Regions from separate parts of the Caproicibacter sp. genome, predicted to be linked through region 2. Evidence: a T-box and tRNA genes for the amino acid it is inferred to sense, from the RefSeq annotation. Region 2 holds a T-box; the other holds one or more tRNA genes.
What was found. The T-box of region 2 lies ahead of pheS (phenylalanine--tRNA ligase subunit alpha). A T-box ahead of a tRNA ligase gene usually reads a tRNA of that ligase, here a tRNA-Phe.

Region 1 (15,306 bases), on a different contig from region 2:
AAGGAAGGTTCCGACGAGTTCCGAAAGAAAGTTGCGGGGAAGGTTGCGGATAGCCGGGCCGGTCGAAAAACATCCCAAAATGGTGGCCTGGCTCTCGGTCTCGTCAAACTGGTCTTTAAACAGCGCATAGACAATCAGTCCGCCGCAGAAACCGCCCAAAATCTGAGACACGATATACCCCGGCACCATGCTCCAGGCAAAGCTGCCTGCCGCGGCAAGGGCAATGGTCAGCGCGGGATTAAAATGCGCGCCGGACGCCGCGCCGAACACGAACGCCGGAAGCATGACGGCAAGGCCCCATGCAATGGTGATCTGTACGGATCCGCCGCCCTTCATGCCTGATTTATTCAGGGTAACATTGGCAACGACGCCGTCGCCCAGAATGATAAGAATTGCTGTGCCGACAAATTCCCCAATATACGGTAACATTATCATACACCTCAATTTCAATCTATTATATTTTCGAATGAATCATTTAATCTTTTGCCCAGCCGAGAGAACATTTTACCGCCTTATGCCAACCTTTAACCAATTCGTCACGCTCACTGTCTTCCATAGCGGGTTCAAAGACTTTGGAGATGCGCCAGTTCTGAATCACTTCTTCTTTTCCAGACCAGTATTTTACTGCGAGTCCCGCCAGGTAGGAGGCTCCCATCGCTGTCGTTTCCACGCATACCGGGCGGCGTACCGGCGCGCCGATCATATCGGACTGGAACTGCATGAGGAAGTCGTTTGCGCAGGCTCCGCCGTCCACCTTGAGCGAATTCAGTTTGATTCCTGAATCCTGTTCCATTGCTTTCAGCACGTCCAGCGTCTGGTAGGCCAGCGATTCAAGCGTCGCACGGATCAGGTGGTACTTGTTAGCTCCTCTTGTCAGCCCGACAATCACGCCTCTGGCATATTGATCCCAGTAGGGCGCCCCAAGGCCTGTGAACGCCGGAACCACATAGACACCGTTTGTATCCTTAACCTTTTTCGCCATGTATTCCGAATCCGGAGAGCTGTCAATCAGCCGCAACTGGTCGCGAAGCCACTGAATGGACGCGCCCGCGACAAAGATGGAGCCTTCCAGCGCGTAATTGACTTTTCCGTCAAGCCCCCATGCAATGGTAGTGACCAGCCCGTTCTTGGAATAAACCGGCTTTTCCCCCGTGTTCATCAGCAGGAAGCAGCCTGTTCCATATGTATTTTTAGCTTCGCCGGCCAAGAAACAGGTTTGACCAAAAAGAGCTGCCTGCTGATCGCCCGCCGCGCCTGCAATCGGAATCGGGCCGCCGAAAATCGTGGGATCCGTTTCCCCGTAGACACAGCTCGACGGCATGACCGCCGGCAGCATGCAGGCCGGGATATTCAATTCCTTTAAGATTTCCTCGTCCCACTTCAATTCCTGTATATTAAACAGCATGGTACGCGACGCGTTTGAATAATCCGTTACATGTACTTTCCCTTTGGTCAGATTCCAGATCAGCCAGCTGTCCACCGTCCCGAACAGCAGTTCTCCCGCTTCCGCCCTTTCGCGGGCACCGGGCACGTTTTCCAGAATCCACCTTAACTTGGTTGCCGAAAAATAAGCGTCGATGACAAGGCCGGTTTTTTGGCGGAAGATGTCCGTCATGCCCTTTTCTTTCAGACTGTCGCAGTATTCGGACGTGCGCCTGCACTGCCATACAATGGCATGATAGACCGGTTCGCCTGTCTTTTTGTCCCAGACGATGGTTGTTTCACGCTGGTTTGTAATTCCGATGGCCGCAATGTCCTTCGCGCTTGCGTTGATTTTGTACATTGCCTCCTGGGCAACCCCGATCTGCGTGGACCAAATTTCCATTGCATCATGTTCCACCCACCCTGGTTTTGGAAAGTACTGCGTAAACTCCTTCTGAGCCACGCTGATCATCTCGCCCTTTTCGTTAAACAGAATGCAGCGAGAGCTGGTCGTTCCGGCATCCAATGCCATGATATACCGACCCATTTACAATTCCTCCCTTTCTATCCGCATAGAAGAATTCAATTTTATGCAAATTGCATAAAATATCTTGACATCATCCTAGCATTGAATCTCGCTTCTGTAAATACACAATATTCCGCGTTTGTCTATACGAATAAAGGAATTTGTCTAATTACTTCTCTGCCGATCTAGAGTATTATATGATTGTGGGATGGAAACAAGCATGAAAATTATTGATAATGCCGACAGAAAGCTCATCGTTAAGTAATGAAAAAGACTACTTCGTAATAAAATATACAGGGCTTAAAAATCAATCTATTTCGTATGTTTACCAGAAAGGACTGTTTATGATGAAAGGCTCATTAAAAGGCGCGATGGAAGAAATCGCAAGTGCCATCAAGGCCAATAAAGATTATCTGACGGATCTTGACCGCGAAATCGGCGACGCCGACCACGGAATCAACATGGCGAGAGGCTTTGACGCCGTCATGGCCAAGCTGAATTCCGCTGAACCGGCCGATTTGTCCTCCGGGCTCCGGCAGGTAGCTTTAACGTTGATTTCAACGGTAGGCGGCGCCTCCGGCCCGCTTTACGGGACGGCATTTCTGCGCGCCGGTAAGACAGTAGGGGAAGGCGACATGCTGAATCCCGATCTTGCGCTCTCCATGTTTCGTGCGGCTGTTAACGGAGTGGAAGAGCGCGGCAAGGCAGCGGAAGGTGATAAAACCATGGTGGACGCTCTGGAACCCGCTTATCGCGCCTTTGAGGATACCCTGAAAAACGGCGGAGATTTTCCGGAATGCCTGGAAGCCGCGCGCGACGCAGCGAAAAGGGGCGTTGAATACACCAAAACCATCCCGGCCAAAAAAGGACGTGCCAGCTACCTGGGGGAAAGAAGCATCGGCCACCAGGACCCCGGGGCCACATCGGTGTGGATTATCCTGAACGCCCTGCTTCAATACGCTCAAAAGAATCACAAGGAGTAATAAATATGGTAGGACTTGTTATTGTGTCACACAGCGAAAAGATCGCGGAGGGCGTGCGCGACCTTGCAAAGCAGATCGCAGGAGAGGCTGTCAGGATCGAAGCTGCCGGCGGCGTCGCGGACCACAAAATCGGCACGGACGCATTACGGATTGAGCACGCCATCCGGCTGGCGGATACGGGAGACGGTGCCGTTGTCCTCCTCGACCTTGGCAGCGCCGTTCTCAGTACGGAAACCGCGCTGGAATTTCTGGACGACGAGCAGCGCGGCCGCGTTTTGATTGCAGACGCACCTCTGGTAGAAGGAACCATGACCGCGGCCATATGCGCTTCAACCGGCGCTTCTCCAAAAGAAGTCGTCTCGGCCGCGAAAGAAGCCTGCAATGCCAATAAGCTATGATCATTTTACGTAAAAAATCAACGCGGCCAAGGCCGCTCCGGTGCGAGCAACCTGCATGTTAAAAGGATTTGCGGCTCTACGCCGCGGAATAAAAGAAAGCGAGGTTGAACTTTATGAAGAAGATTATCAATCATCCCGCGGATGTTGTGGATGAAATGCTGGACGGCATGGTGTGCGCCTATCCGCAGTACGTTCGTCGACTGGAAGGCCTGAACGTGCTCACGCGGACAAAAGCTCCGGCTGAGAAGGTTGCCCTCGTCAGCGGAGGCGGAAGCGGCCACGAACCCGCGCACGGCGGTTATGTCGGGCGCGGCATGCTGGATGCCGCCGTGGCCGGAGCCGTTTTTACCTCCCCCACACCGGATCAGATTTACGAAGCCGTCAAAGCGGTAAACGGCGGCAAGGGTGTTCTTCTGATTATCAAAAACTACACGGGAGATGTTCTGAACTTCGAGATGGCGGCTGAAATGGCCGACGCCGAAGGCATCCGTGTGGAAAAGGTCGTGGTCAATGACGACGTGGCGGTGGAAAACAGCACGTTCACCAGCGGACGCAGAGGGATCGCCGGAACGCTTTTCGTCCATAAGATTGCCGGAGCAAAAGCAGAATCCGGCGGTACACTGGACGAGGTAAAAGCCGTCGCTGAAAAGGTAATTGCCAATGTGCGTTCCATGGGCATGGCGATTTCTCCCTGCACGGTACCGGAAGCGGGCAAACCAAGTTTCGTGCTGAAAGAAAACGAAATGGAAATCGGCATGGGAATCCACGGGGAGCCAGGCATTCAGAGGGAACCCCTTCAAACAGCCGACCGGATTGCCGACCGCCTTCTTGAAAAAATATTCGACGACCTGCAGCTTTCCCCAGGGGATGAGACGGCGGTATTGATCAACGGCCTCGGCGCGACACCGCTGATGGAGCTGTTTATTGTGAACCGGAGGGTAGCCGAAGTTCTTGCCGAAAAAGGCATCAAAATTGTAAAAACTTACGTCGGAAACGGCATGACTTCCCTTGAAATGGGCGGATGTTCCATTTCCCTCCTGAAGCTGGATGACGAACTGAAACAACTTCTCGGCGCGCCGGCGGAAACTCCCGCCTTTGTACAGTTTTAATTTAATCGTCCATATCCGTCCCGTCCGCTGTACACGGCTGACGGGACGGCATTTCCTGTTATATCCCAAAAAGCAGTCGGCATCAGGAGGAATTTAATGGAACGTATGACTCACACCAAGCAACTGCTTGCAAGCTCCCTGAAAGACTTAATGAAAACCACACCGTTTCGAAAAATAACCGTTCAAAATGTTACCGACCACTGCGGATTGAATCGTCAGACCTTCTATTACCACTTTAAAGACATCTATCAACTGCTGGAATGGATTTATCAAAATGAAATTTTCAAGCAGGTGAACGGGGTCAATCGCTACAGCTGGAAAAACGCCCTGATCGACGTGCTGCGCTACTCCAGGCAGAACAAGGCCTTTCTGCGAAATATTAACCGTTCGCTGCGGAAAGAGACGGTGGAAAAATTTCTGTACCCCATCCTTTATCGCTGGATCGGCATGATCTATGAAGATGCGTGCTGCGGTCTCTCCGTAAATCCGGAGGAAAAGCAGTTTCTGCTCGATTTTTTCACGAACGCGTTTGTCAGCTACATCATTCGGTGGATTGGCAACGGAATGCAGGAAAGCGAAGAGGAGCTGCTAAAGAAAGCCGAATGGATCAAGGAAATGTTCCTCGGTATGGGGGTCATACATACCGCTCCCGAGCAGTTCACGGATTCCTCCGGCCTTCCCGTATTTGATCTTACGCGGCGGTATTCCGCGGCGATGCAGGCTGAAATCTATTAAACCTCTGAGCTATCTTTTCCATGCAGTTCGGGCAAAACAGGAAATCGCTTTTCAATGTTCGCCGGAAGTGGTACAATAGGGCCAATAAAGGAGGAAAGTTCATGGATGCGATTTCCTGTATAGAAGAACGACAAAGCGTGAGAAAATTCCTTTCGAAACCGATTGACAGGGACCTGATTACGAAACTGGTAGACTTGGCCGGCCAGATTCCGTCGTGGAAAAACGCGCAGCCTACAAGATATGCCGTCATTGACAGCAGAGAAATTCTGGACAGGCTCGCCGAAGAAGCGACGCCTGATTTCAATTCCAGGATTCTGCGCGGCGCACCTGCGGCAGTTGCTGTGACCGCCGTGAAAAAAAGAAGCGGGTTTGAGCGCGACGGTTCTCCTTCCACAAAATACGGAGACGGCTACACCTTTTTCGACTGCGGAGTTGCCTGCCAGACTTTTTGTCTGGCCGCAAAGGATCACGGGATTGGAACCGTCATTCTAGGCGTATTCGACATCGACAAAGCCTCTGCCATTCTGAACGTTCCGCCTGAGGAAGAGCTGATTGCCCTGATTGCTCTGGGCTATCCCGACGGTGAAACACCGAAAGTGAAAAAGAAGGACCATGAAAAACTGCTTCGCTGGCTGTAAGTCCGGCGTCGGCTGACAAAGCCCCGGTGGAGTCCGAAAGGATTCCGCCGGGGCTTTGTTTCACGCGCGGGAAATATTAAAACTTCTCATAAGTGTCATAGACGCTCCTGACCGACAGCTCTTCGGCAAGCCGCGCCGAATTCAGCGGAACGTCGAGTTCCGTTTTCTTCAAAGCGATGATCCGGTCGGTATGGGCGGAGAGATCAAAATAATTGTCGCTGAAAACCGCGTCGCAGTGCTTCAAATCGAGTTCCACAAATTTAGCGAACGCATCAGCCCGGAGGCGAATGAAAAATCGGCCTTCCTTCTCCGTGATGTCCGTTTTAATTGCGGGATTATGGAAATGAAAGTGTTTTGCTTTGCAGAACAGAACGGTTCCCCCGCTCACCCGCTTACCGCCAACACTAAACAAATACTCCAGATAAACATCGTACTTTTTCTCCTCCGTCGTAAATTGCCGTGAAAAGTCCAGGCTTGCGCATTGCTTTGAGGAAAGGGGTTCCGAACAAACAGTCATTTCACCGCTCTCAAGCACCGCTGAATCCGGCGTCATCAGCTTCCATTCCAAACAGCCTGTTACGGAAGTTTTCGATTCATTGGAAACATGAAGAGAAACCCGCGTCCCTTCCTCACAGGCGCTGGCAAGAACCGGAGCAAAACACCGTTTCACTGTGTAATGCAGTGCCTTCCACCGGCCGCATCCGTCGATGCCGGACCACGAGGCGACAGGCCAGCAGTCATTCAGCTGCCAGTAAATCACGCCCATGCACCTTCCGCGGCTGCGTCGCCAGTGTTCCACCCCATACCGAATTCCCTCCGCCTGAATTAACTGGGAAAGGTAAAGCAGCGAATCAAAGTTGCCGGGATACCTGAAATACTGAGAAATATAATAGAGTATTTTTTCATTGCCCGTTCCGCTTTTCTGATGCGATTCCATAACACGCGAAAAAATGTTCCACTCCTCCGAAGAAGCAAACGTTTTTACGGTTTTCAGGCTTGGGAAGGATTGGAGGCCGAATTCCGACATGAAGCGCGGAATAACCGACCGGTAATCCGTAAACGGCTTTTTCCCGTGCCAGACGTCCCAGTCATGCATATCTCCCCTGTTCTCATCATTAGGATTATGAAAATCACCGCCTGACGACGGCGAAGATGGCCAATACGGGGTATCGGGATCCAGCCGGGAGACAAATTCCGGCAGACTCTTTTCAAACTGCTCCTGATACTCCATCCGATACCGTTTCAGCGACGTCTCGTTTTTCCAGTTCTGAACCCACATCCATTCCATTTCGTTGTTGCCGCACCAAAGCGCAAGCGACGCATGTCCGCGAATCCGTTTGATATTGTCCTCCAGCTCATGTCTGACACTGTCCCGAAATTTTTCGTCAAAGTCATATACCCCGCACGCAAACATAAAATCCTGCCAGACCAGAAGCCCGTAACGGTCGCACAGCTCGTAAAAATAGTCGTCAGGATAGATTCCGCCGCCCCAGACGCGGATCATATTGAAATTGGCGCGAACGCAGCTCCGGATCAATTTCTCAGTTCGGGCTCTGTTCCTGCGGGAAAGAAGATTGTCCTCCGGAATATAGTCCGCTCCCATTGCAAAAATCCTTACGCCGTTGATTTCAAATGCGAATGATGTTCCCCACTGATCCCGCTCCCTGACCAGCTTCAGCGTCCTCAGCCCGAGCCGAAACTCTTTTTCGCCCAGCTTGCGTTTCTCCTCATACAGGAAAAGAGAAACCCTGTAAAGCGGTTGTTCGCCGTAGCCGTTGGGCCACCACAGGCGCGGTTCCTTCACCGAAAGGGGAATGGAATTGCTTTCGCCCAAGCTGACCGTCCGCTTTGCCAGAATACTCCCCTCGGGGGATGTCAGCACGGCTTTGACTTGGAAATCATCCCCGGCCCATTTTTCAAGGGATACGGAGATGTTCAGCGCCACGCTTGAACTTTGATGAACCTGAGAAACGGAATAATCCCTGATATACGCATGATCGCGGCCGATCAGCATAATATTCCGCCAAATTCCCATGTCCGGAATCATCGGGCCCCAGTCCCACCCGAACATATAATGCGCTTTGCGCAGATGCGAAATTCCGCCGCTGTAAGCCTCTTCCGAATTGCGAAGCGGCTGCTCCCGCTGCTTTTCCGCAACGAACCGGGTCGGGGAATGGAAAATAACGTCGATTATATTCTCCCCTAACCGGAGCATCTTCTTACAGTCAAACTCATAGGTTCTGTGCATATTGTCGGTGTTCGCCAAAAGGCAATCGTTGACAGAAAGCGTGCAAAGGGTATCCAGCCCCTCGCAGCAAAGCTGTACCCTGTCATGCCGAAGCAATTCTTCGTCGACAAGAAACGAGCGCCGATATTCAAAATCGCCGTCGAAAATGTTCAGCGTGTCAGATTCGTTGGTTCCGTAAAACGGATCTTTTATGAGACCCGCGTCCAGCAAATCGGAACAAACCGAGCCGGGAACCCGGGCGTTCCTCCATTCGGGCTGCCCCACCCTGCGCATCCTCCATGAACCGTTTAAATCCAGCACCATGTTACCACCACCGATTCCTTCATTCTGAATCCGGGAGAGAAAAAACATCAGAGTCATTGACAAAAAGCCTCAAAACCACTAAGGTTTTGAGGCTTTCAAATCATTTTGGAGGCGTCACCCGGATTCGGACCGGGGATGAGGGTTTTGCAGACCCTTGCCTTACCACTTGGCTATGACGCCAAAAATGGAGCGAACGACGAGGCTCGAACTCGCTACCTCCACCTTGGCAAGGTGGCGCTCTACCAGATGAGCTACGTTCGCATTTTGGTGCCTCCGGGCGGAATCGAACCACCGACACGGGGATTTTCAGTCCCCTGCTCTACCGACTGAGCTACAGAGGCAAATATGGCGACTCGGATCGGGATCGAACCGACGACCTCTAGCGTGACAGGCTAGCGTTCTAACCAGCTGAACTACCGAGCCATCTGAAATGGTGGGAACAATAGGACTCGAACCTATGACCCCCTGCTTGTAAGGCAGGTGCTCTAACCAGCTGAGCTATGCTCCCGACTGTTCGCACCGTTTCATCAGCGACGTGTTATATAATACAATATTTATCCGCAGTTGTCAACAGGAAAAACTACTTTTTTTCAAGTTTTTTACCATTTTATTCATTATGCTTCTAAGAAAAAATTCATCCGTGCCAATACTCTGCGCAGGACCTATTTTACTGCAGCGATAACCATTCGGTCCGTCTTATCCGACGGAGGCAAAAAGCTTTGATCCGCCCAGACGCCCGCAACATGAAGCCCCGCGCGTTCCAGGAGAGAACACAGCGTCTTGGAATCATAAGCACGCTCATAAAATCGTTCGGAAGAGCGCTCATAGGCGCTTCCGAACCGCTCGAAAAAATCCAGTGAAACGGCAACCCGGTTTGTCTTGGCCTCAAACGCGTTCTGCCACACGCAGAACAGGCTGCCTAAATCATACACAAACGTGTGGCTGCCGAGGATTTCCCGGTGCTTGTACACGGTATTCGCGTCAAAAACAAAGCATCCGCCCGGGTTCAGGCAAGCTGAGACCCGGCGAAACGTTTCAGAGACCTGCTGCTGCGTTTCCAAATGATTGACGGAATCGAGAGAGCTGACAACCGTATCCACCGGGCCGCAGAGCTCCAGTTCTTCCATTCTCTGATTTAACAGCAGCACGGAATATCCCGCCGCGGAAAGCTTTTGCTGCGCAAGCGTCAGCATGTCGGCGGAAGCATCCAGACCGACGACATCAACACCGCGCCGGGCCAGTTCCAAAGTCAGGCTGCCCGTACCGCAGGCAAGGTCAAGCGTAAGACCCGGCTGATGACCAAGGCGGCCGAAAATACTGAAAAGGTAATCGGCGCGTTCCCCGTAGGAAACTCCCGCAATCAACGAGTCATAATAACGCGCAAATGTCGCATATCCCATCTTATTTGGCTTTCTCGCTGTCTTCCAGCTTCTGAAAAACCATATTGTAACCGTCGCAGCCGTAATGAAGGGAACGGTTTACACGGCTTATCGTGGCCGTTGAGGCTCCCGTAGTCGCAACAATATCGCTGTAAACCTTTTTATTGCTCAGCATGTGCGCGACCCACAGCCGCTGCGACATCGCCTTGATTTCCGGAACCGTGCAAAGGTCTTCAAAAAACGCATAGCATTCTTCCGGCGTCTTCAATGTAAGAATTGCGCTGAATAAAAAATCGACGCTGTCGTCCTTCAACTTTGAGTTCAATTCAACCACTCTCCCAACTTTATCAGAATATCATTTCAGCGCATAAAAGTCAAACAGGATCGATCCTTATCATTGCTTATCCGCAATATCACAAGCCGACAAAATCCTTTCAAGAATCGCATCGACGCCCTCCCCGTTCACGGCGGAACAGGGTACCACCACGATTTCAGGACGGGCGGCAAACTCGCTGCGATACATCTCTTCCTGGGTTCTGCGTCCGGTTTTGTTGAGCTTGTCACACTTTGTGGCGGCTATCAGGCAGGGAATGCCGCTGTCGGTCAGAAAGCGGACCATTTGAAGATCGTCCTGCGTCGGTGCGTGCCGGAGATCCATCAGCTGCACAACCAGGCGGATATCCCTCGTCTGATGAAAATAGCCTTCCGCCAGTTCCGCCCACCGAAGCTTTTCGGATTTCGAAACCTTTGCGTAACCGTACCCCGGAAGGTCGGCAAACCGGCAGAATCCCAGATTGTAAAAATTAATCGTGGCTGTCTTGCCCGGAGCCGAGCTGGTCCTCGCCAGCGACTTTCGGGAAAGCAAGCGGTTAATCAAAGAAGATTTTCCCGCGTTCGACCTGCCGGAAAAAACAATTTCCGGCAGGGTTGAAGCTGGGAGCTGATCCGCGCGTCCGGCGGATAATTCAAAAAATGCTGTTTCAATACTCATATTTCAATTACCGTTACTGAGGAATCGAGGCCGCGCCGGTGGATGGGCGGTCCATGTTTTTCGGCGCCGAAAGCTGCATCGCATCCGGCGTTCCCGAAGCCTTCTGCGGGATCGGCATCTTCGTCAGCGCAATCTTCAAAACCTGATCGATTTTATCAACGGGCTCAAACTGAATGGAGTTTTTGACCACCGTATCGATCTCTTCCAGGTCGGATACATTCTCCGCCGGAATAATGACGGTTTTGATGCCGGACCGATAAGCCGCCATTGTTTTTTCTTTCAGGCCGCCGATCGGCAGAACGCGGCCCAGCAGCGTAATTTCGCCGGTCATGGCGACGTCGTGCCGAATGGGAATATTGCAGAGCGCGGAGGTAATCGCCGTGGCCATTGCCGTACCGGCAGACGGACCGTCCTTCGGAATCGCGCCTTCAGGCGCATGAATGTGAATATCGTATTTTGTGTAGAAATCATGGCTGATTCCAAGATTGCCGGCTCTGGTTCTGATGCAGCTGATCGCAGTACGCGCGGATTCCTTCATAACGTCGCCGAGCGAACCGGTCAGTTCCAGTTTGCCGGTCCCGTCCATAACGGCGACTTCAATCGGCAAAAGGGTTCCGCCGACGCTGGTCCATGCCAGGCCGTTAACCAGACCGACCATATCCTGCTTACTTGCGTTTTCCGGCTTAAACTTTTCGGGTCCGAGAAGCTCCTCGAGCTTTTTCGGGCTGATCGTGATTTTCTTTTTCGCGTCCTCAACAAAATATTTGGCGCATTTCCTGCACAGGGACGCAATGCGGCGTTCCAGAGTTCTGACGCCGGCTTCCCTTGTGTAGCCGTCGATCAGTTTGTGGACGGCCGTCGGGGCAATCTTCAGCTGCGAAGGACTGATTCCGTGCTTCTTCAGCTGTTTTGGAATCAGGTGCTTCACTGCAATATTATATTTTTCCAGATGCGTATAACTGCCCAGAGTAATGACGTCCATACGGTCGAAAAGAGGTTCCGGAATTGTGCTCGCGTCGTTCGCAGTCGTGATAAACAGCACGTTGCTCAAATCAAAGGGCATATCGATATAGTGATCGTAAAAAGCGTTGTTCTGTTCGGAGTCCAGAACCTCCAGCAGTGCGGAGGATGGATCGCCGCGGAAATTATTCCCCATTTTATCGATTTCGTCGAGCAGGATCAGCGGATTGTTGGTTTCGGCCTGTTTCAGTGCGTTGATAATCCGACCGGGCATGGAACCAATATAAGTGCGGCGGTGCCCCACAATGTCGGATTCGTCCCGGACGCCGCCGAGCGAAACACGAACATATTTGCGCCCGATCGCTTCCGCGATCGAATGGGCAATCGACGTCTTGCCGACGCCCGGAGGGCCTACAAGGCAGATAATTTGTCCCTTGATCTCCGGAGAAAGCTTTTTGACGGCCAGAATTTCAAGAATACGCTCTTTTACCTTTTCCAGACCGTAATGCTCACGGTCAAGAATTCTTCCGGCCTTTTTCAGGTCGATGTGTTCCTTACTCGAAACGTTCCACGGTAATTCCAGACAGGTTTCCAGATAGCTGACAATCACGCTTCCCTCGTGAGAGCCCTCCGGCATTTTAGAGAGACGGTCGCATTCTTTCATCAGCTTGTCGTGCTGTGCTTTTGGCAGACCGAGTTTTTCAATGCGGTCTCGTAGATCGTCCGCTTCCTGCTGAGGATTGTCATCTTCCCCAAGTTCATAGGAAATGGCTTTCATCTGCTCGCGCAGAAAATATTCCCTCTGATTGCGGTCGATTTGTTCTTTTGCCTTTTCACTGATCTGCGTTTCGATGGAAAGAACCTGCGTTTCCTTCTTCAGAATTGCGGCAAGCTTCTCCAGCCTGCGAACAGGGTGCAGTTCCTCCAGAATCGTTTGCTTTTCTTCAAAGTCAAACATGATATTGGATGCAATATAGTCCGCCAGTTCCCCGCAATCCTTCTTCTGAACCACGCCGATAACAATATCCGGCGGAATGTGGGTATAGTTCTGGATGAACTGTTCAAACAGGTTTTGCGTATAGCGAATCAGCGCCTCCGCCCTGCGGGTAGGACGGAACGGCAGCGTTTCAACTTTATTTAAATTGACCAGCAGGAAAGGACTCACCGATTCATAGGACGAAACGGAAGCCCTGTAAAGTCCTTCAGCAAACAGCCGCACCCCGTCGTCGCTGCGCCGAATGACCTGCTTGATTTTTGCCACGACCCCCATGGAATAGATATTTCCCTCGGCGGGGTCATTGTCCGCAAGATCTTTTTGTGTGACAAGGAAAATCAGTTGATTTTCCTCCATTGCCTTTTCGAGGGCCAAAATGGACTTGCGGCGGCCGACGTCAAACTGCAGCAGCATGCCCGGAAAAATAACGAGCCCTCTCAGTGCAAGAGCCGGAATCTGGCCGGCCCCGTGCTGTATGTCAGTTTCATTCATACTCATAAAAAGCTCCTTGAAAAAAAAGCTGTTGCAGGCGAATCGTTTACCGCACTGCAACAGGCAAATTGTTTGGTCAGGAAGCGGTGTCCTTTCTTCCCCTTTTACTTGGGGCCGTGATCTTGAGCGCGACCGGCTTTCGCTCCGGATTATAAGTGATTTCCGGCTTTGCTCCGTTTTCCACTGCATCCTTTGTAATGATTACTTTCTCAACCGTATAATCGGACGGAACATGATACATCAAATCCGTCAGCATATTTTCCAGAATGGAACGCAGGCCCCTTGCTCCCGTGCGCCGTTCAAGCGTTTTTTGAGCGATTGCATTGAGTGCTTCCGGTTGGAACTCAAGTTCAACCTTATCCAGTTGGAAAAGCTTTTTATACTGGTTGACAAGGCTGTTTTTCGGTTCCGTCAGAATCCGAACCAATGCGTTCTCATCCAGGCCGTCAAGCGCCGCAATGACAGGCAGCCTTCCGACAAGTTCCGGAATCAACCCGAATCTGACAAGATCGTGCGGAATCACGTCCTTCATCCAGGAGGTGGAGTCCAGTTCGGCTTTGCTGCGCACCTGCGCGCCGAATCCGATGGAGGATGAGGCCGAACGGCGCTCGATAATCTTGTTTAAGCCGTCGAACGCGCCGCCGCAGATAAAGAGAATATTCGTTGTATCAATCTGCAGAAACTCCTGCTGCGGATGTTTTCTTCCGCCCTGCGGTGGAACATTGGAGACCGTACCCTCCAATATTTTCAGCAGAGCCTGTTGCACACCCTCTCCGCTGACGTCCCTCGTAATAGATGGATTTTCTGATTTTCTGGCAATCTTGTCGATTTCATCAATATAGATAATTCCGCGTTCCGCTTTTTCGATATCAAAGTCCGCCGCCTGAATCAGGCGCAAAAGAATATTTTCAACATCTTCGCCCACATAGCCGGCTTCCGTCAGAGTCGTTGCGTCGGCAATGGCGAACGGAACATCCAGTATTTTGGCAAGTGTCTGGGCAAGCAATGTTTTTCCAACGCCCGTCGGCCCCAAAAGAAGGACATTGCTCTTCGTCAGCTCAATATCGTCTTTGTCGCGGCCGTAATAAATCCGTTTATAATGGTTATACACCGCGACCGAAAGGGCGATTTTGGCTTCTTCCTGCCCGATGACATATTCGTCGAGCTGTTTTTTAATCTCCTGCGGCTTCGGCAGCTCCGCGGCTGATTCGCTGTAACTTTCCTTCCTTGTGGAAAGGTTTTTTTCATCGTTCAGGATAGAAGTGCAAAGCTCGATGCATTCGTCACAGATGAAAACGCCGGGTCCCGCGATCAGGCGGCGCGCCTCGCTCTGCGGTTTTCCACAGAAGGAGCAGCAGATTTCTCTTCCCTTATTATCATCGTTATTCGGCATTCAATCACCCTATTTCGTCGAATCTTCGTGGCCCTGTATCACTTTGTCAATCAATCCGTAACGGACCGCATCATCCGCTGTCATAAAGTTGTCGCGTTCGGTGTCCCTCATAATGACCTCAAGCGGCTGCCCGGTGCGCTCGGAAAGAATTTCATTCAGCTTTTTCTTGATGTGCAGCATATGATCGGCCTGAATTTTAATATCCGTGGCCTGACCCTGCGCGCCGCCGCTCGGCTGATGAATCATAATATCACTGTTGGGCAGCGCGTACCGCTTCCCTTTCGCGCCCGCCGCCAAAAGGAACGCCCCCATGCTGGCAGCCAAGCCCATGCAGATGGTGGAAACATCGCACTTAATGTACTGCATGGTATCAAAAATCGCGAGACCCGCTGTAACGGAACCCCCGGGGCTGTTGATATAAAGGCTGATATCTTTAGTCGGATCCTGGCCCTCCAGATACAATAGCTGAGCGACCACCAGGCTGGAGGTCACATCATTCACTTCGTCCGTCAGCATTACGATTCTGTCGTTTAGAAGGCGAGAAAAAATATCATAGGAACGCTCGCCCCGATTAGTTTGCTCAATTACATAGGGTACTAAACTGCTCATTTCTAAAATCCCTCCAGTTGCCAGCAATATTAGAGCATTGGCGAAATCTTATTAATTATTCCGTCATCCGGCATCTTTTTATAAATGCAGGCCTTAATGTTACAATTATTCCTTTTCTTCGGCGAC
Region 2 (15,306 bases):
CGCGTGGTTTGCACAGCCTTAAAAGGACCATATTAGCAGCACACGCCTCAAGACGTATCGAAAAAGGTCTTCAATCGCATCGCTTGCCCTGCGACTTCTAAAGCAGTTACACTCGGCAAAATCAGCTCTGAGCGGAAATAAAATAATTGTCACTTTGCTCAATGCTGGAAGCTAAAGTTTCTACACCGGTGAAATCTAAAAATAAAAAACCGTTGAAAAACTCAACGGTTTCTAAAATTTACAAAATTTTTTAATCTGGTTCAGGGTCAAGATTCAAACCCACTTCAATCGTTTTTTCCGCGTAATCGTAAAAATCAACCGTAACATTGCATTCCGGCACGCTGAGCGTCTTTATTTTTCCGGTCTCGGGGTCGGCCGTCAGCGTGTAATCATACCCCGCGTTTCCGGAAAACTCATTGTCATGGGTCGGAGTCAGGGAGCCCGGCTTTTCCGCCTGGTCAAGAATATGTACCATCACGGCCGCGAAAGAATCCTGCGGAAGCACGCAGTCTTTGCCGCCCGCGGCAAGCCCCTGAAACGTTGCCGTAAAACCGTCGCCGTTCCAGTTCCAGCAAAGTCCCTCCGGCCCGCCCGAAAGAATCTCCAACGCCGCGTTTTCCGGGCCAAAGCGCTGAAAAGAACATGTGACGCTGCCTCCCGAATAATGCACGTTTGCTTTACAATCAAGTTGAAAGTCCAGATCCTCGACACCGATTCTGGACTTTGCGCAGCCGCCCAGCAGCAGGCACAGCGCGGCGGCTGCGGCTATCATATTCCGGCGCACCGGCATCCCCCCCAAAAAAGCGGGCGGAACGCAGCTACCGCCCTAATTCCAAAAACAGCTCCGGCAGCTTTCCGATCAGGTCGGTCGGCAGCATGGCGCATTGGGACAAATTTCCCGCACAGCGGTCCCCGGCAAGGCCGTGCAGATACACCGCGCCGGCAGCCGCAGCAAACAGGTCGACCCCCTGCGCCGCAAAGGACGCGATCATACCCGCCAGCACATCGCCGCTTCCGCCCTTGGCCATCCCAGGATTTCCGGTTGTATTCCGATACAGCTTTCCCTGAGGTGAAACAACCAGGGTTTCAAAGCCTTTCAAAACCAGAATAACCCCAAACTCCCGTGCAAACGAACGGGCAAACAGTTCCCGGTTTTTCTGGACCTCTTCCGGGGTGGTCCTCAGAAGACGCGCCATTTCGCCGGGGTGGGGTGTCAGCACAAGCGGAGCGCGGGCTGTTTTCAGTTCATCTATATGCTCCGACACAATATTTATTCCGTCTGCGTCAAGGACAAGCGGAACATTCGCCTTCTGAAGAACTCTTGAAACCATTCTTCTCGCAAAAGGGCTTTTCCCAAGGCCGCAGCCGACAAGGCACGCGCTCGCCCGGGACAATGCCGAATCCAGTGATTCCAGGTCCCGGTCCGCCAAGCCTTCGTCCGGCGAGGCGTCAAGCAGCGTAAACACCGCTTCCGGAGCAAGGGAAGCGACAATCGGATAGATGGAACGCGGCAGGGCTGTCTCCACAATTCCGGCGCCGCACCGAAGCGCGGACAGTGTGCTCATCGCCGCCGCGCCCGCCATTCCTTCGCTGCCGCAGACGCACAAAAGCCGCCCGTAGCTGCCCTTATTGCTCTCCGGCTCGCGCGGCTTCAGCATATCCAGAAGTATTTTTCTTCCCTCCGGTACGTCCCGCTCTTCCGAAATTTTCATCTCTGATTTTTCATTCCAGCCGACCACCGTGGCGGCGGCGGTTTCAGCGGTATGTGTCACGCTGACGGAGAACCGCATTTTTTCAGCCAGATGAGCCGCCTTCCCCGACAGTTGAAGCTTCGGCCCGCCGTTCGGTCCGCGAAGAAGCTCCGCTTCCCGCAGGCAAAATCCGCTCAGGCCCGTCCCAACCGCTTTGGAAAACGCTTCTTTCGCGCAGAAGCTGGCGGCGACACTTTGAGCCGGAAAACCCCGCAGGGCAAGCTGTTCATACTCCGTTTTCCCAAGAATTCTCGCACAGAACAAAGGATTTCGCATGGATTTTCGGATCCTGGCGATTTCAACCAGATCAGTACCGATTAAAAGCATCTCTCGCCACCTGCCTCGGCAAGAAAGGCCGAATCGCCGTCAGCGTTTTTTCATCCGGGCTGAAAACGACCAGAACATTTCCCAACTTGGAATCCCGGGCACAGAAATACCACGCGCCGGAACCGTCTTCCCGTTCCGATGCGACGATGCGGGAAGCAAAACTCTTTTGCAGCAGCTTCTGCGCATCATATTTTCCCATTTCCTCCACCGTATGGGCATCCACGGAAATGACCCGTTTCCGTTTCCGTTGATAAATGATTTTATCGACCGTGATATCGCCGTTCGTCACGCTGTATTCAAATTCTATGCTCCGCGATGTGATCAGATAATAGGCGCCGTAGCAAACCCCTGCCAGAACCAAGATAGCGATCGGCGGCAGAATGATCACGGATAAAAGCACAAGGATGATTCCAAGCACAATAATTCCGAAAATAAACAAATAATCTTTTGTCCCGAATTTCTTTTTAATCAGCTGCTCCACAAAAACGTCCATTCTTCTCCCCCTGACAATTCTTTTCCCTTATTTTAGCACAGGGATGAATTCTTTACAATGAATGCCCTCCATTTTCCTCGAATTCCTGCGCAAGCCGGCTTCTGCGGATATTTTTCTTGCATTCGGACAAAATCCGTGTTATATTATGTTTTACAGAAATCAAACGCTGTGATAAAGGAAGTAACCTTTCTTTTCTTCCGCGCAGAGAGAGCGTGTCACCGGCTGAAAGCACGTTTGCGGATAAGACTGGCGAAGTTCCCTTTGGAGCGGTGCGGCTGAACCATTTGCAGTAGGCCGCAACGGGCGGCACCGTTAGCAGGCCGTCAGAGTACAAATACAGGGTGGTACCACGGAGCTTTGCGCTTTCGTCCCTTGCGGGAGGAAAGCGTTTTTTATTTTTTCACCGAAAGAAAGGATGAAGCCGAAATGAAAGAACAGCTGGAGCTTCTGCGTAAAAAGGCGGAAACGGAGCTGAACCAGGCACAGGACCGCCAAAGCCTTGAAAGCCTGCGAATCAAATATCTTGGAAAAAAGGGCGAATTGACCGCAATCTTAAAACAGATGAGAAACCTGTCTGAACAGGAACGGCCTGTCATCGGGCAGTTCGCGAATGAGCTTCGCACGCTGATTGAAAAGGAACTTACGGACCGTGCAAAGGAGCTTCACGAGGCCGAAACCGCGCTTCGGCTGAAAATGGAGGAGATCGACGTCACCCTGCCGGGCAAGCGCCACAAGCTCGGTCACCCTCACCCGCTGAATCTGGAGCTGAATGAAATCAAGGAGATCTTTGTCGGAATGGGATTCGACATTGTCAGCGGTCCGGAAGTGGAATTCGACTATTATAACTTTGAAGCTCTGAATATCCCGAAAGACCACCCCGCGCGCGATACGCAGGATACGTTTTACATCAACGACAACATTGTCCTGCGGACGCAGACTTCACCCGTTCAGGTGCGCACGATGGAAAAACAGAAGCCGCCGATTCGGATTATCTCCCCCGGCCGCGTCTATCGCTCCGACGCCGTCGACGCGACCCATTCCCCGCTGTTCCATCAAATTGAGGGACTGGTCGTCGATCAAGGAATTACCTTTGCAAACCTGAAGGGCACTCTGGAAACTCTCATCCGCCGGATGTACGGGGAAAATTCCGTCGTGCGGTTCCGTCCGCACCACTTCCCGTTCACGGAGCCTAGCGCAGAAGTCGACGTGCAGTGCTTTCACTGCCACGGCGAGGGCTGCCGCCTGTGCAAGGGAGAGGGCTGGATTGAAATTCTTGGCTGCGGCATGGTTCACCCGAAGGTACTCTCAAACTGCGGCATCGACCCGGAGGAGTACAGCGGCTTTGCGTTCGGCATGGGGCTGGAGCGCCTTGTCATGCGCAAATACAAGGTGGACGACATGCGTCTCTTTTTTGAAAACGACGTTAGATTCCTGAATCAGTTTTAAGGGGGAATTGAAATGGATTTGTCAATGAAATGGCTCAAGGAGTTTGTAGAGCTTCCTGATATGCCGATCCGCTCTTTCACGGAAGCGATGACGATGAGCGGCTCCAAAGTTGAAGGCTGGCGGAAAGAGGGCGGCGAAATTCAAAACGTCGTTGTCGGAAAGGTTCTTTCTCTGGAACGTCACCCGGATTCCGACCACATGTGGATTACAATGACCGACGCCGGTAGCGGGGAACCGCTTCAGATTATCACAGGAGCGCAGAACCTGAAAGTCGGCGACCTGGTTCCCGTCGCGCTTCACAATTCGTGTCTGCCGGGCGGCAAAAAGATTAAAAAGGGCAAGCTGCGCGGGCTGGAAAGCAACGGCATGCTCTGCTCCCTTTCGGAACTCGGGTTAACCAAACACGATTTTCCCTATGCGATTGAAGACGGAATCTTTGTCATTCAGGAGGACTGCCGTCCAGGCCAGCCGATTCAGGAGGCAATCGGTCTTGACGACACCGTCGTGGAATTCGAAATCACCTCCAACCGGCCGGACTGTTTCTCCGTTATCGGCCTTGCCCGCGAAGCCGCCGCCACGTTTCATAAGCCGCTGAAGCTTCACACCCCCGCCGTCAAAGGCGGGCACGGTTCCGGCACGGAGATGGTAAGCGTTTCGGTGGAAGCGCCGGACCTTTGCCCCATGTATTCCGCGCGGGTTGTGAAAAACGTCAGGGTCAAGCCCTCACCGCGCTGGCTGCGCGAACGTCTCCGTGCGATGGGCGTGCGCCCGATTAATAACATCGTCGATATTACAAACTATGTCATGCTGGAATACGGCCAGCCGATGCACTCGTTTGACTACCGGTTTATCCAGGGGCATAAAATCACCGTGCGCCGGGCCAAAGAGGGTGAAAAAATCACGACGCTGGACGGAACCCCCCGCACGCTGCGTAAAAAGAATCTTGTGATCGCGGATGAAAACCGGGCCATTGCCGTTGCGGGCGTGATGGGCGGCGAAAACAGCGAAATTGTGGATGACACCACGACGATCGTCTTCGAATCAGCTTGCTTCAAGGGCCCATCGGTCCGCACAACCGCGCGCGACCTCTGCATGCGCACGGATGCTTCCTCCCTGTATGAAAAAGGGTTGGACCCCAACAACTGCATTCCGGCGCTCGACCGCGCGTGCGAACTGGTGGAACTGCTGGATGCCGGCGACGTGACCGACGGCATTCTGAAAGACAGCCATTTTTCCCCTGAGCGCCGCAGGATTCGCCTTGAGCCGGACTGGACCAACCGTTTTCTCGACATATCCCTAAGCGCGGAGAAAATGAAAACAATCCTTTCCAAGCTGGACTGCGAATTTGACGGCGACGAAATTCTGGTTCCTTCTTTCCGGCCCGACCTGGTTCATAAAGCCGATATCGCGGAAGAAATCGCGCGTTTCTACGGCTACGACAAAATTGCATCCACCGCGCTCAGCGGCGGCGCCCAAGGCAAATACACCGCCGGGCAGAAATTTGAAAAGCTGATTGGCGACACCATGTTGGCGCTCGGGGCAAGCGAAATCATGACGTATTCCTTTATCAGCCCAAAATATTACGATAAAATCCGGATGCCCGCAGATTCTCCGCTGCGGAATTCCATCGTAATTTCAAATCCGCTTGGCGAGGACACCGGCATTATGCGCACAACCGCTCTGCCTTCTATGATGGAGATTCTCTCCCGCAATTACAACAACCGAAACGACTCCGCGTGCCTTTACGAGCTTGCGACGGAATACCATCCGACTTCGGCGGAGCAGCTGCCTGAGGAAAAGCTGGAGCTGGTCTGCGGAATGTACGGGAACGGCTCCGATTTCTTCACCGCAAAGGGTATGGTCGAAGACCTTCTGGAAAAACTTAATGTAACAGAATGGGACATTTCCGCCGCGCCGGAAGAATTCGCCTATCATCCCGGCCGGTGCGCCGCTTTAACCATTGGCGGCAATCCTCTGGGTATCATTGGGGAAATTCACCCGAAAGTAATGGAAAACTACGGGATGGATTGCAGGGCGTTCAGCTTTACGCTCGATGTGGATTCTCTGTTCCAAAACGCCGGCATGGATAAAACCTACCGTCCGCTTCCCAAATTTCCGGCCGTGGCAAGGGACCTTGCCTTAATCTGCGAGGATAAAATTCCCGTTATGTCTCTGGAAAAGGCAATCCGCGCCGGGGCGGGCTCCCTGCTTGAACGAATCGAACTGTTCGACATTTATCGCGGAGAACAAATTGAAAAGGGCAAGAAGAGCGTCGCGTTCCGAATTGTGCTGCGTTCTCCGGACAGCACACTGACGGAAGAACAGATTACAGCGGCGATGAACCGGGCCATTAAGGAGCTTGAAAACATCGGAGCCATCCTGCGCTCCTAGTGATTTACAATTTATTTCTTGCATTTCCTCGCACGTTGTTGTATGATGAACAATACTGGAGGTGTTCCTATGCTCGATAAAACGGTGACTTTTTCTCTTGAAAGCGACCGGGAGGAAGGCATTAAGAAAATCCTCACAACTGTATACGACGCTCTGAAGGAAAAAGGATACAACCCCATTAATCAGATTGTGGGCTATATTCTTTCGGAGGACCCCACCTACATTACGACTCACAACAACGCGCGGAGCCTGATTCGCAGAATTGACCGCGACGAGCTTTTGCAGGTATTGGTAAAATCTTATCTGGGCGAATAAAGCCCAAACGAATGAAGAAGAGGAGGTCGACAGCGAATGGCAGATAAACAAAATGACGGTGAACCGCAGTTTCCAACCTATAAGGGAAAACCGTTGGTGCGCTGCGGAGATGTGATTTATTACGGAAGCATGAAGGACCGTTATGTCGTCAGGCTGGAAATTAAGAGCAAGAAGAAAGTAAAGGATATGGACGTGGCGGATCGGGTTGGCATTCAGCTGATGCTGACGGATCAGACTGTGCGGAACCGGAAACAGATTGTAAAGACCAGCGAAAAAAATGGTCTTTATCTGGCCATGGATCTGGCGGATGTCTGGCTCAGCAGAGCGCTGTCAGAATAAAGTTTAAAAACACAAATACAGGCCCGCAAAAACACTCAACTGTTTTTGCGGGCCTTTCAGCCGGAAGAGCAGCGCGGCCTCTCAAATCAGGAAGCAGCGCGGCTCTTTATTTCTGCATTTTATTTTCCGATATCATTCCGATAGTGCGCGCCCTCAAAATGAATTCCGGACACGGCCCGATACGCTTTTTCCAGCGCCCGGGGCAAATCCGTGCCAAGAGCCGTTACGCCGAGCACGCGCCCGCCGCTGGTGTAAAACTTCCCGTCCCGATACGACGTTCCGGCATGGTAGACCGTAGCGTTCTCCGCCTGCCCGTTTTCATCGAGGCCGGTGATTTCAAAGCCTTTTTGATATTGAACCGGATACCCTCCGGATGCCATGACCACACACGCACAGGCTTCGTCGCTCCATTCGATCGGCTGCTGTTCCAGTTTTTCATCCACAACGGCTTCCATAATCTCGAGAAGGTCGGTTTTCAGCCGCGGAAGCACCACCTGAGCCTCCGGGTCGCCAAACCTGGAATTGTATTCGATCACCTTCGGGCCGTCCGGCGTCAGCATCAGACCAAAATACAGGCAACCCTTGAACGGGCGGCCTTCTTCGTTCATCGCACGAACCGTCGGCAGGAAAATTTCTTTCATGCAGCGTTCGGCAAGCTCCGGCGTGTAGTACGGGTTCGGGCTGATTGTTCCCATTCCGCCGGTATTGGGGCCTTTGTCGCCGTCCATCGCGCGTTTGTGATCTTTGGAGGAAACCATCGGGCGAACGCATTTCCCGTCCGTAAAAGCAAGGACGGAGACCTCCGGGCCGATCAGAAACTCTTCAACAACCACACGATTTCCGGAGGACCCGAAGACCTTATCTTCCATAATCGTCTTAATTCCCGCCTCCGCCTCTGAAAAATCGGAGGCAATGATTACGCCCTTGCCAAGCGCCAGTCCGTCCGCCTTGATGACGGTCGGAAATTTTCCGCGACTACGAATCGATTCAAGCGCCCTGTCCGGTTGGTCGAACACTTCATAATCCGCCGTTGGAATTCCGTATTTTTTCATCAGGTGTTTGGAAAACACCTTGCTGCTTTCAATCTCCGCCGCATTCGCTTTTGGGCCGAACGCCCGGATTCCCGCGTTTTCCAGCGCGTCCACCATTCCTGCCGCAAGCGGATCATCCGGCGCGACAACAACCAGATCGATTCGATTCTGCTTGGAAAAGGCTATGACGCCTGCAACATCCGTCGCGGGAATCGGGACGCATTCGGCGTCGCGGGAGATTCCGCCGTTTCCAGGCGCGCAGTAGATTTTTTCCGCTTTCGGGCTTTCTTTTAGTTTTCTTACTAAAACATGCTCGCGGCCGCCGCCGCCGATGACCAATATTTTCATGATTCTCCCCGCTTTCGTTTTCAGCCGTTCAGTGATGAAACAGGCGAAGGCCGGTGAATGCCATTGCGATTCCGTATTGATCGCAGGTTTCAATCACGTTGTCGTCGCGGATCGAACCGCCCGGCTGCGCGATATAGGAAACGCCGGACCGGTGCGCACGCTCAATGTTGTCCCCAAACGGGAAAAACGCGTCGGAGCCAAGGGACACGCCGGTCTGCCGGTTCAGCCAGTCCCGCTTCTCCTCCCGTGTAAGCGGTTCCGGCCTAGCCGTAAAGAAGTTCTGCCAGACTCCTTCCGCAAGCACATCCTGAGAATCCTCAGAGATATAAACGTCGATGGTATTGTCGCGGTCCGGACGGCGGATATCGGCGACAAACGGAAGCCCAATCACCTTCGGGTGCTGACGCAGCAGCCAGTTGTCCGCTTTATTCCCCGCAAGGCGCGTACAGTGAATTCTGGACTGCTGTCCGGCGCCGACACCGATGGTTCTTCCGTCCTGCGCGTAGCACACGGAATTACTCTGCGTATATTTCAGCGCGATGAGGGACAGGATGAGGTCACGCTTCGCTGCATCCGGAATCTCTTTGTTCTTTGTGACGATATCCGTTAACAGGTCAAGGCCAATCGGAGCTTCGTTGCGGCCCTGCTCGAATGTGACTCCGAACACATCCTTATGCTCGACCGGCTCCGGTCTGTAATCCGGGTCGATTTGAATGATATTGTATGTGCCTTTTCGCTTTGACTTAAGAATTTCCAGCGCCTTTTCGGTGTATCCGGGGGCGATCACGCCGTCGGATACTTCCCGCTTCAGCACAAGGGCCGTCTGTTCGTCGCAGACGTCCGACAAAGCCGCAAAGTCGCCGTAAGAGGACATCCGGTCCGCGCCGCGCGCCGCGGCATATGCCGACGCCAGCGGAGAAAGCTCCAAGTCGTCCACAAAACAAATCTTTTTAACCGTGTCGGACAGTTCAACCCCCAGCGCCGCTCCCGCAGGGCTGACATGCTTAAAGGAAGCAGCCGCCGGCAGACCGCAGGCCGCCTTCAGTTCCCGCACCAGCTGCCAGCTGTTGAACGCGTCCATAAAGTTGATATAACCGGGGCGGCCGTTTAAAATTTCAACGGGCAGCGGTCCGCCGTTTCCCATAAAAATTCTGGCGGGCTTTTGATTCGGATTGCAACCGTATTTCAGCATCAGTTCGTTTGCCATTCCAGTTCCTCCCTCTCAGCGGTTCTTATTCAGGATTCTTGTTTCGGTCAGTCCTGTTTTCAGGTTGATAAAACGGACAAACAGGGAAATTTTATTGTCTTCGTTTAAAGCGTTCCAGATTCCGTGGGTCAGTTGGTCTATTCCGCCTTCCAGTGCGACCCGGACCGGTTCGCCCTCAAAGGAAGGGAGCGGATTCCCATCGCCGGAATAGGTATGGATGATTCTTCCCTCCCCGGCGGCGGGGGAATCGTATTCAAAGAACTGGCGGTGCGCAGAGTCCGGCGACCCGTCCCCGCTTTTTAAAATTGATAGGATAAACCGGAACCCGGCCTCCGTTTGAACCATTCCGGAGATTCTGGGCGTGTAGTTCGGAGCATCCGGCTCAAAAGTACGTGTGCGCAGCGCTTCTTCAAATGGTTTGCCTGCCTCCAGATACTCGCAGACCGTGTCCGTCTGATCTCCGTTTGTCACAACCGTAAAAGTCCCCGAAACCCGAACCGGCGAGTAAATAATCAGGGATGGGTCGCTCAGCTTTGACTCGTCGAACGCCCGTGTCCTTATGCCCTGCCCTTCTTCCTCAAAGACCCGGTTCCGGCTGTTCTCGCTGCGCCCCATAATAAAATAGGCAATAACAGCATACTTTCCGTCTTCGCTGTTTCCGAGAAGAATTCCTCTTCCCGGGTAAGGATTGGAACCCAGATATTCCGCTAAATTCATTCGCTGCATGGCAAATCCCCCTTTATCTTCACAACGCCGTTTTCAACTTCCAGAAACCCCGCACAAAACAGAGCGACCGCCTTAGGCAGCAACTTCCATTCCGCCTGCTCCATGACGCGCCGCTGCAGTGTCTCAGGCGTATCGCCCGGCAAAACCTCCACGGCCTTCTGCAAAATGATCGGGCCGCCGTCGCAGACCTCATTAACAAAATGAACCGTAGCGCCCGTCACCCGAACCCCTTTTTCCAGCGCGGCCTGATGCACCCGCAAACCGTAGCAGCCCTCCCCGCAAAAAGCCGGAATCAGCGACGGATGGATGTTGATCATCCGGTTCCGGTAACGTTCAATCACGCGCGGGCTGATAATCGTCATGAAACCGGCCAGTACGATGAGTCCGACGCGTTCCCGCTCCAGCAGGCCGATCAGCTCCGTATCGTAATCACCCTGTTCGGAAAAGCTGCGGCGCCGAAGCACCTCGGTCCGAATCCCAGCCTGTTCCGCGCGGGTCAGGGCATAGGCGTCTTCTCTGCTTGAAATTACCAGAGTGATCCTGCCCCCCGGTATTTTTCCGGCTTTCTGCGCATCGATCAGCGCCTGCAGGTTGGTTCCTCCGCCGGAAACAAGAACGGCAATGTTCAGCATAGCTCGACGCCTTCCCCGCCTTCGGCAATTTCACCGATGATACGAGCCGGCATTCCGTTCGCGTTCAGAAATTTCACCGCCCGGTCGGCATCCTCCGGGGCTACGGCGGCGCACATTCCGATTCCCATGTTAAAGGTGTTGTACATGTCGCGCTCCGGGATATTTCCCTGCTGCTGCAAAAGAGCAAAGACCGGCATTTGCGGCAGACGGTTCTTTTCGATTCGGGCCGTCACGCCCGCCGGAAGCATACGCGGAACATTTTCATAAAATCCGCCGCCTGTAATATGGGAAACCGCCTTGACACGGATCTGCCGCATCAATTCAAGCATCGGTTTGACATAAATCTTCGTCGGCTTAAGCAGTTCCTCCCCCAATGTGCAACCAAGATCGCCGATCTGCATGTTCACGTTCCGGTCCCCGATATTGAATACCTTACGCACCAGGGAAAAGCCATTGGAATGCAGTCCGGAGGACTCCAATCCGATCAGCGCGTCCCCGGGGCGAACAGAAGTACTGTCCAGCATTCTCTCGCGGTCTACAACGCCGACTGTGAATCCGGCAAGGTCATATTCGTCGGCTGGGTAAAAGCCGGGCATCTCCGCGGTTTCTCCGCCGATCAGCGCACACCCGGCCTGAACGCAGCCATCCGCGACGCCGGATACGATTTTCTCAATACTTTCCGGGTGATTTTTGCCCACGGCCAAATAATCCAGAAAGAACAGCGGTTTTGCACCGCAGCAGACCACGTCGTTCACGCACATGGCAACACAGTCGATGCCGATCGTATCATGCTTGTCCATTAAAAACGCAAGCTTCAGCTTGGTTCCCACTCCGTCGGTACCGCTGACAAAAACCGGAGTCTTCATTCCCGAAAGATCCGGCTGGAACAAGCCGCCGAATCCCCCAATTCCGGAAAGGACTCCCGGTATGTTCGTCCTTGCCACATGGCTTTTCATCCGTTCCACAGCCTGGTATCCCGCCGTCACGTCCACACCGGCCGCCTTGTAACTTTCACTGTAACTTTTCATTCTTTCCTCCATCAATCTGCTTGATTAACCCTTTCAGAGCTGTTCCGCCTGCGCACGAATCGCTGCGTCTTTCGTGGCAACCTTTTCGCTCATCTGCCGTTTCATCTGCTCCAGCTTTTCCGCCAGCTCATTATTTCCAAGGGCGAGAATCTGCGCCGCGAGGACAGCCGCGTTCTCCGCGCCGTTAACGGCTACGGTCGCGACCGGAATTCCGCCGGGCATCTGTACGGTCGCGAGCAGCGCGTCCAGCCCTTCGAGAGCGGAAGATTTCATTGGGATTCCAATGACCGGCAGAGTGGTGTAAGCCGCAAGCACGCCTGCCAGGTGCGCAGCCATCCCGGCGGCGGCGATCATGACGCCGAAACCGTTAGCTTTAGCATTCTTTGCAAATTCAGCCGCCTCGGCGGGTGTCCTGTGTGCGGAAAGGACATGTACCTCACAGGGGATTTCAAGGGACTTAAGCTTTTTGACTGCCGCCGAGACAACCGGAAAATCACTGTCGCTTCCCATAATCACGGCTACTTTTTTCATATTCTGCATTTTTTATTCTCCTTTTTCTGCTTAAACAAAAGACTGGCGGATCACTGCTGATGCAAATGGCAGAAGAGAACGCGACTGCCGGAACCCCGAAACAGAAAAAGGCTGCGCCCATTTCCGGCGCAGCCTGCAGTTCTACTGTAGAGTTTTAACACATCCGGCAAGGGCGGTGCCGACAGAAATTTTCCGAATCCGATTTTTTTCCAACCCTGTCATTGCATCCACCTCCGAAATCTCACCCTAATATTGTAGGGGATTCCAACAACAAATTCAACTGTTCCCTTCCTAAAGAATGCTTTTTCGACTCTTTAGCAAGGAATACAAATCAAGAGAGAATTAACTTTGTGCAGACTTACCTGTCTGCCCGCCCATTGGGGCGTCAACGACCAATTCCTTAATTGAAGTGGCAAGACCTGCAAGGGATTGAATCTGGGACGGGATGATAATCTTGGTCGCCTTTCCGTCCGCAGCCTTCTGAAACGCTTCCAGACTCTTGAGCGCAATCACATTCTCGGCCGGATTGGCGGTATTCAGTAAAACAATACTGTCGGCCAGGGCTTTCTGTACCAGCATAATCGCTTCCGCCTGGCCCTGTGCTTCCAGAATTTTGGTCTGTTTCGCGGCGTCGGCGCGCAAGATGGCGGATTCTTTGTCGCCTTCCGCAATCAGGATCGCACTGCGCTTTCCACCCTCAGCGGTAAGAATCTGGGCGCGGCGCTCACGCTCGGCCTTCATCTGTTTTTCCATGGAATCCTGAATTTCTTTCGGTGGAATAATATTCTTCAGTTCCACACGGTTGACCTTGATGCCCCAGGCGTCGGTCGCCTCATCCAGGATCGTGCGGATTTGCGTGTTGATGGTGTCGCGGGACGTCAGGGTTTTATCTAATTCAAGATCTCCGATAATATTTCTCAATGTTGTGGCGGACAGATTTTCTATTGCGGAAAGCGGACGTTCCACACCGTATGCGTACAGCTTGGGATCCGTAATTTGGAAATAAACCACCGTGTCGATCTGCATCGTCACGTTGTCCTGCGTAATCACCGGTTGGGGGGGAAAATCGATGACCTGTTCCTTCAGCGAAACCCTTTTTGCAACTTTATCAACGAACGGAACCTTGATATGCAGACCGGTATTCCAGGTAACATGATAAGCGCCGAGACGCTCCAGAACATATGCGTGAGCCTGCGGCACCACCTTAATGTTTGAAATCAGCAGGATGATTACCAAAAGAATAATGACAATGCCGATAATAAATCCAACCATGAATAATCCCTCCATAAAAAATTAATCGGTCTTTAAACGGACGATCAGTTTCACGCCGTCTATGGATTCAACGGATACGCGCGATCCGATGGGAATAACGGAGCCGTCGGACGAGCGCGCCGTCCAGATGCTCCCCAGAACATTGACCTGACCCACGCCAAGCGTATTGTTGATTTCAACCGTCACGACGGCAATCTTTCCAAGATAACGGTCGGCGTTTGTTCCGGTTGTTTTAAAATCCAGAACTTTTTTGACAAACGGTCTTGTGGCAATCAGCGTAACCGCGGAAACAAGCGCAAAAACAAGCACCTGCACGGAAGGCGAGGCTCCAAGAAGACTGGCGATCAATCCCCCGACTCCGCCCACAACAAACCAGATGGAAACCAGCTGCGCCGTCGAAGCTTCCAAAACAGCTGCAAGCACAATGACGGCAATCCAGATAAACGGCATATATAGAATATAAATTGGTAAGACCCCCTTAAAGGACCTGATTGTTTTAGCTTTTACTCCAGTCTTATCGTACCATAAAACCATGAAAAGCGCAATATAAACAGAACAGAATCAGACTGTGGTCGTGGCTCTGCTTCTCTATTATTTGGTCCCGCTTCTTTTGATCCGTAAAAGCTCTGCTCAAATTGTGATAGAATCACGAATCTGTTCAAAAATTTTATCGCCGATTCCCGATACATTCTTAATTTCTTCAATCGAGCGGAACGGCCCGTTTTTTTCGCGATAATCCACAATGCGCTGAGACAGTGTTTTTCCGATCCCGTTTAATCCGTCGCTCAATTCCTTTGGGGTCGCCGTATTAATATTCACTTTGCCGTTGATTCGAGCCGTCGAAGACAAGCCCGATGAAACGGCACTCCGCAGGCCGGATGAAACCGCAGAATCGGAGGATGCCGGTTCCGGTCTGCTTGACAAAGCCGGCGTTTCCGATTGCGAAGAAGATTCCTGTCTCCACGCTACGGTCGCGTCCGGCACATAAAAGGCGTTGTAGCCGATCATTAGCGAGCAGATCAACGCCGCCAGTAAAATCAAAAGCCTCTTTTGCCGGGATTCCTCGTCCATTTTGGTCCCATCCCTTTAGAATCATAACTAAAGCAGAGTAAGCCGATTCAGAAAATCCGTAAAATAAGCCGGCAACTCGCTGGAAAACTCCAGATACCTTCCGTCGCGGGGATGCACAAAGCCGATGAGCCTGGCATGCAGGCACTGACCGTCCAGTCCCGGAGCCGGCTTTTTCGGTCCGTAGACGGGGTCGCCCGCCACCGGGTGACCCAAATAGGCCATATGCACCCGGATTTGATGAGTGCGCCCGGTCTCAAGCTTCAGCATGACATGGGTAAACCCGCGGTACCGGGCAATAACCTGATAATGCGTCACGGCGTTTCTGGAATTCTGTTTGGTAACGGCCATCTTTTTACGATCGACCGGATGGCGCCCGATGGGAGCATCCACCGTACCGC

Region 1: it has a tRNA-Phe gene. The T-box ahead of pheS (phenylalanine--tRNA ligase subunit alpha) is inferred to sense a tRNA for this amino acid. The anticodon was not compared.

Annotation. Positions count from the first base shown of each region.
Region 1 covers NZ_JBJKOP010000029.1:111,051-126,356, reverse strand. The annotation lists gene ACLQ3M_RS05575 (MIP/aquaporin family protein) at 1-429, opposite strand, end outside; gene glpK (glycerol kinase GlpK) at 476-1,969, opposite strand; gene dhaL (dihydroxyacetone kinase subunit DhaL) at 2,293-2,931, shown strand; gene dhaM (dihydroxyacetone kinase phosphoryl donor subunit DhaM) at 2,937-3,329, shown strand; gene dhaK (dihydroxyacetone kinase subunit DhaK) at 3,443-4,438, shown strand; gene ACLQ3M_RS05550 (TetR/AcrR family transcriptional regulator C-terminal domain-containing protein) at 4,535-5,173, shown strand; gene ACLQ3M_RS05545 (nitroreductase family protein) at 5,275-5,811, shown strand; gene ACLQ3M_RS05540 (beta-mannosidase) at 5,888-8,419, opposite strand; tRNA gene ACLQ3M_RS05535 (tRNA-Cys) at 8,469-8,542, opposite strand; tRNA gene ACLQ3M_RS05530 (tRNA-Gly) at 8,548-8,623, opposite strand; tRNA gene ACLQ3M_RS05525 (tRNA-Phe) at 8,628-8,703, opposite strand; tRNA gene ACLQ3M_RS05520 (tRNA-Asp) at 8,709-8,785, opposite strand; tRNA gene ACLQ3M_RS05515 (tRNA-Val) at 8,794-8,870, opposite strand; gene ACLQ3M_RS05510 (class I SAM-dependent DNA methyltransferase) at 9,025-9,762, opposite strand; gene ACLQ3M_RS05505 (YerC/YecD family TrpR-related protein) at 9,764-10,066, opposite strand; gene yihA (ribosome biogenesis GTP-binding protein YihA/YsxC) at 10,136-10,732, opposite strand; gene lon (endopeptidase La) at 10,746-13,178, opposite strand; gene clpX (ATP-dependent Clp protease ATP-binding subunit ClpX) at 13,255-14,571, opposite strand; gene clpP (ATP-dependent Clp endopeptidase proteolytic subunit ClpP) at 14,581-15,180, opposite strand; gene tig (trigger factor) at 15,286-15,306, opposite strand, start outside.
Region 2 covers NZ_JBJKOP010000036.1:153,541-168,846, reverse strand. The annotation lists gene ACLQ3M_RS09965 (hypothetical protein) at 251-784, opposite strand; gene ACLQ3M_RS09960 (NAD(P)H-hydrate dehydratase) at 819-2,078, opposite strand; gene ACLQ3M_RS09955 (DUF6106 family protein) at 2,059-2,571, opposite strand; T-box leader at 2,731-2,947, shown strand; gene pheS (phenylalanine--tRNA ligase subunit alpha) at 2,998-4,017, shown strand; gene pheT (phenylalanine--tRNA ligase subunit beta) at 4,030-6,408, shown strand; gene ACLQ3M_RS09940 (IreB family regulatory phosphoprotein) at 6,478-6,723, shown strand; gene ACLQ3M_RS09935 (hypothetical protein) at 6,760-7,062, shown strand; gene purD (phosphoribosylamine--glycine ligase) at 7,182-8,441, opposite strand; gene ACLQ3M_RS09925 (phosphoribosylaminoimidazolecarboxamide formyltransferase) at 8,470-9,648, opposite strand; gene ACLQ3M_RS09920 (IMP cyclohydrolase) at 9,664-10,374, opposite strand; gene purN (phosphoribosylglycinamide formyltransferase) at 10,362-11,006, opposite strand; gene purM (phosphoribosylformylglycinamidine cyclo-ligase) at 11,000-12,034, opposite strand; gene purE (5-(carboxyamino)imidazole ribonucleotide mutase) at 12,068-12,565, opposite strand; gene ACLQ3M_RS09900 (SPFH domain-containing protein) at 12,908-13,837, opposite strand; gene ACLQ3M_RS09895 (NfeD family protein) at 13,859-14,260, opposite strand; gene ACLQ3M_RS09890 (ComEA family DNA-binding protein) at 14,468-14,908, opposite strand; gene ACLQ3M_RS09885 (RluA family pseudouridine synthase) at 14,936-15,306, opposite strand, start outside.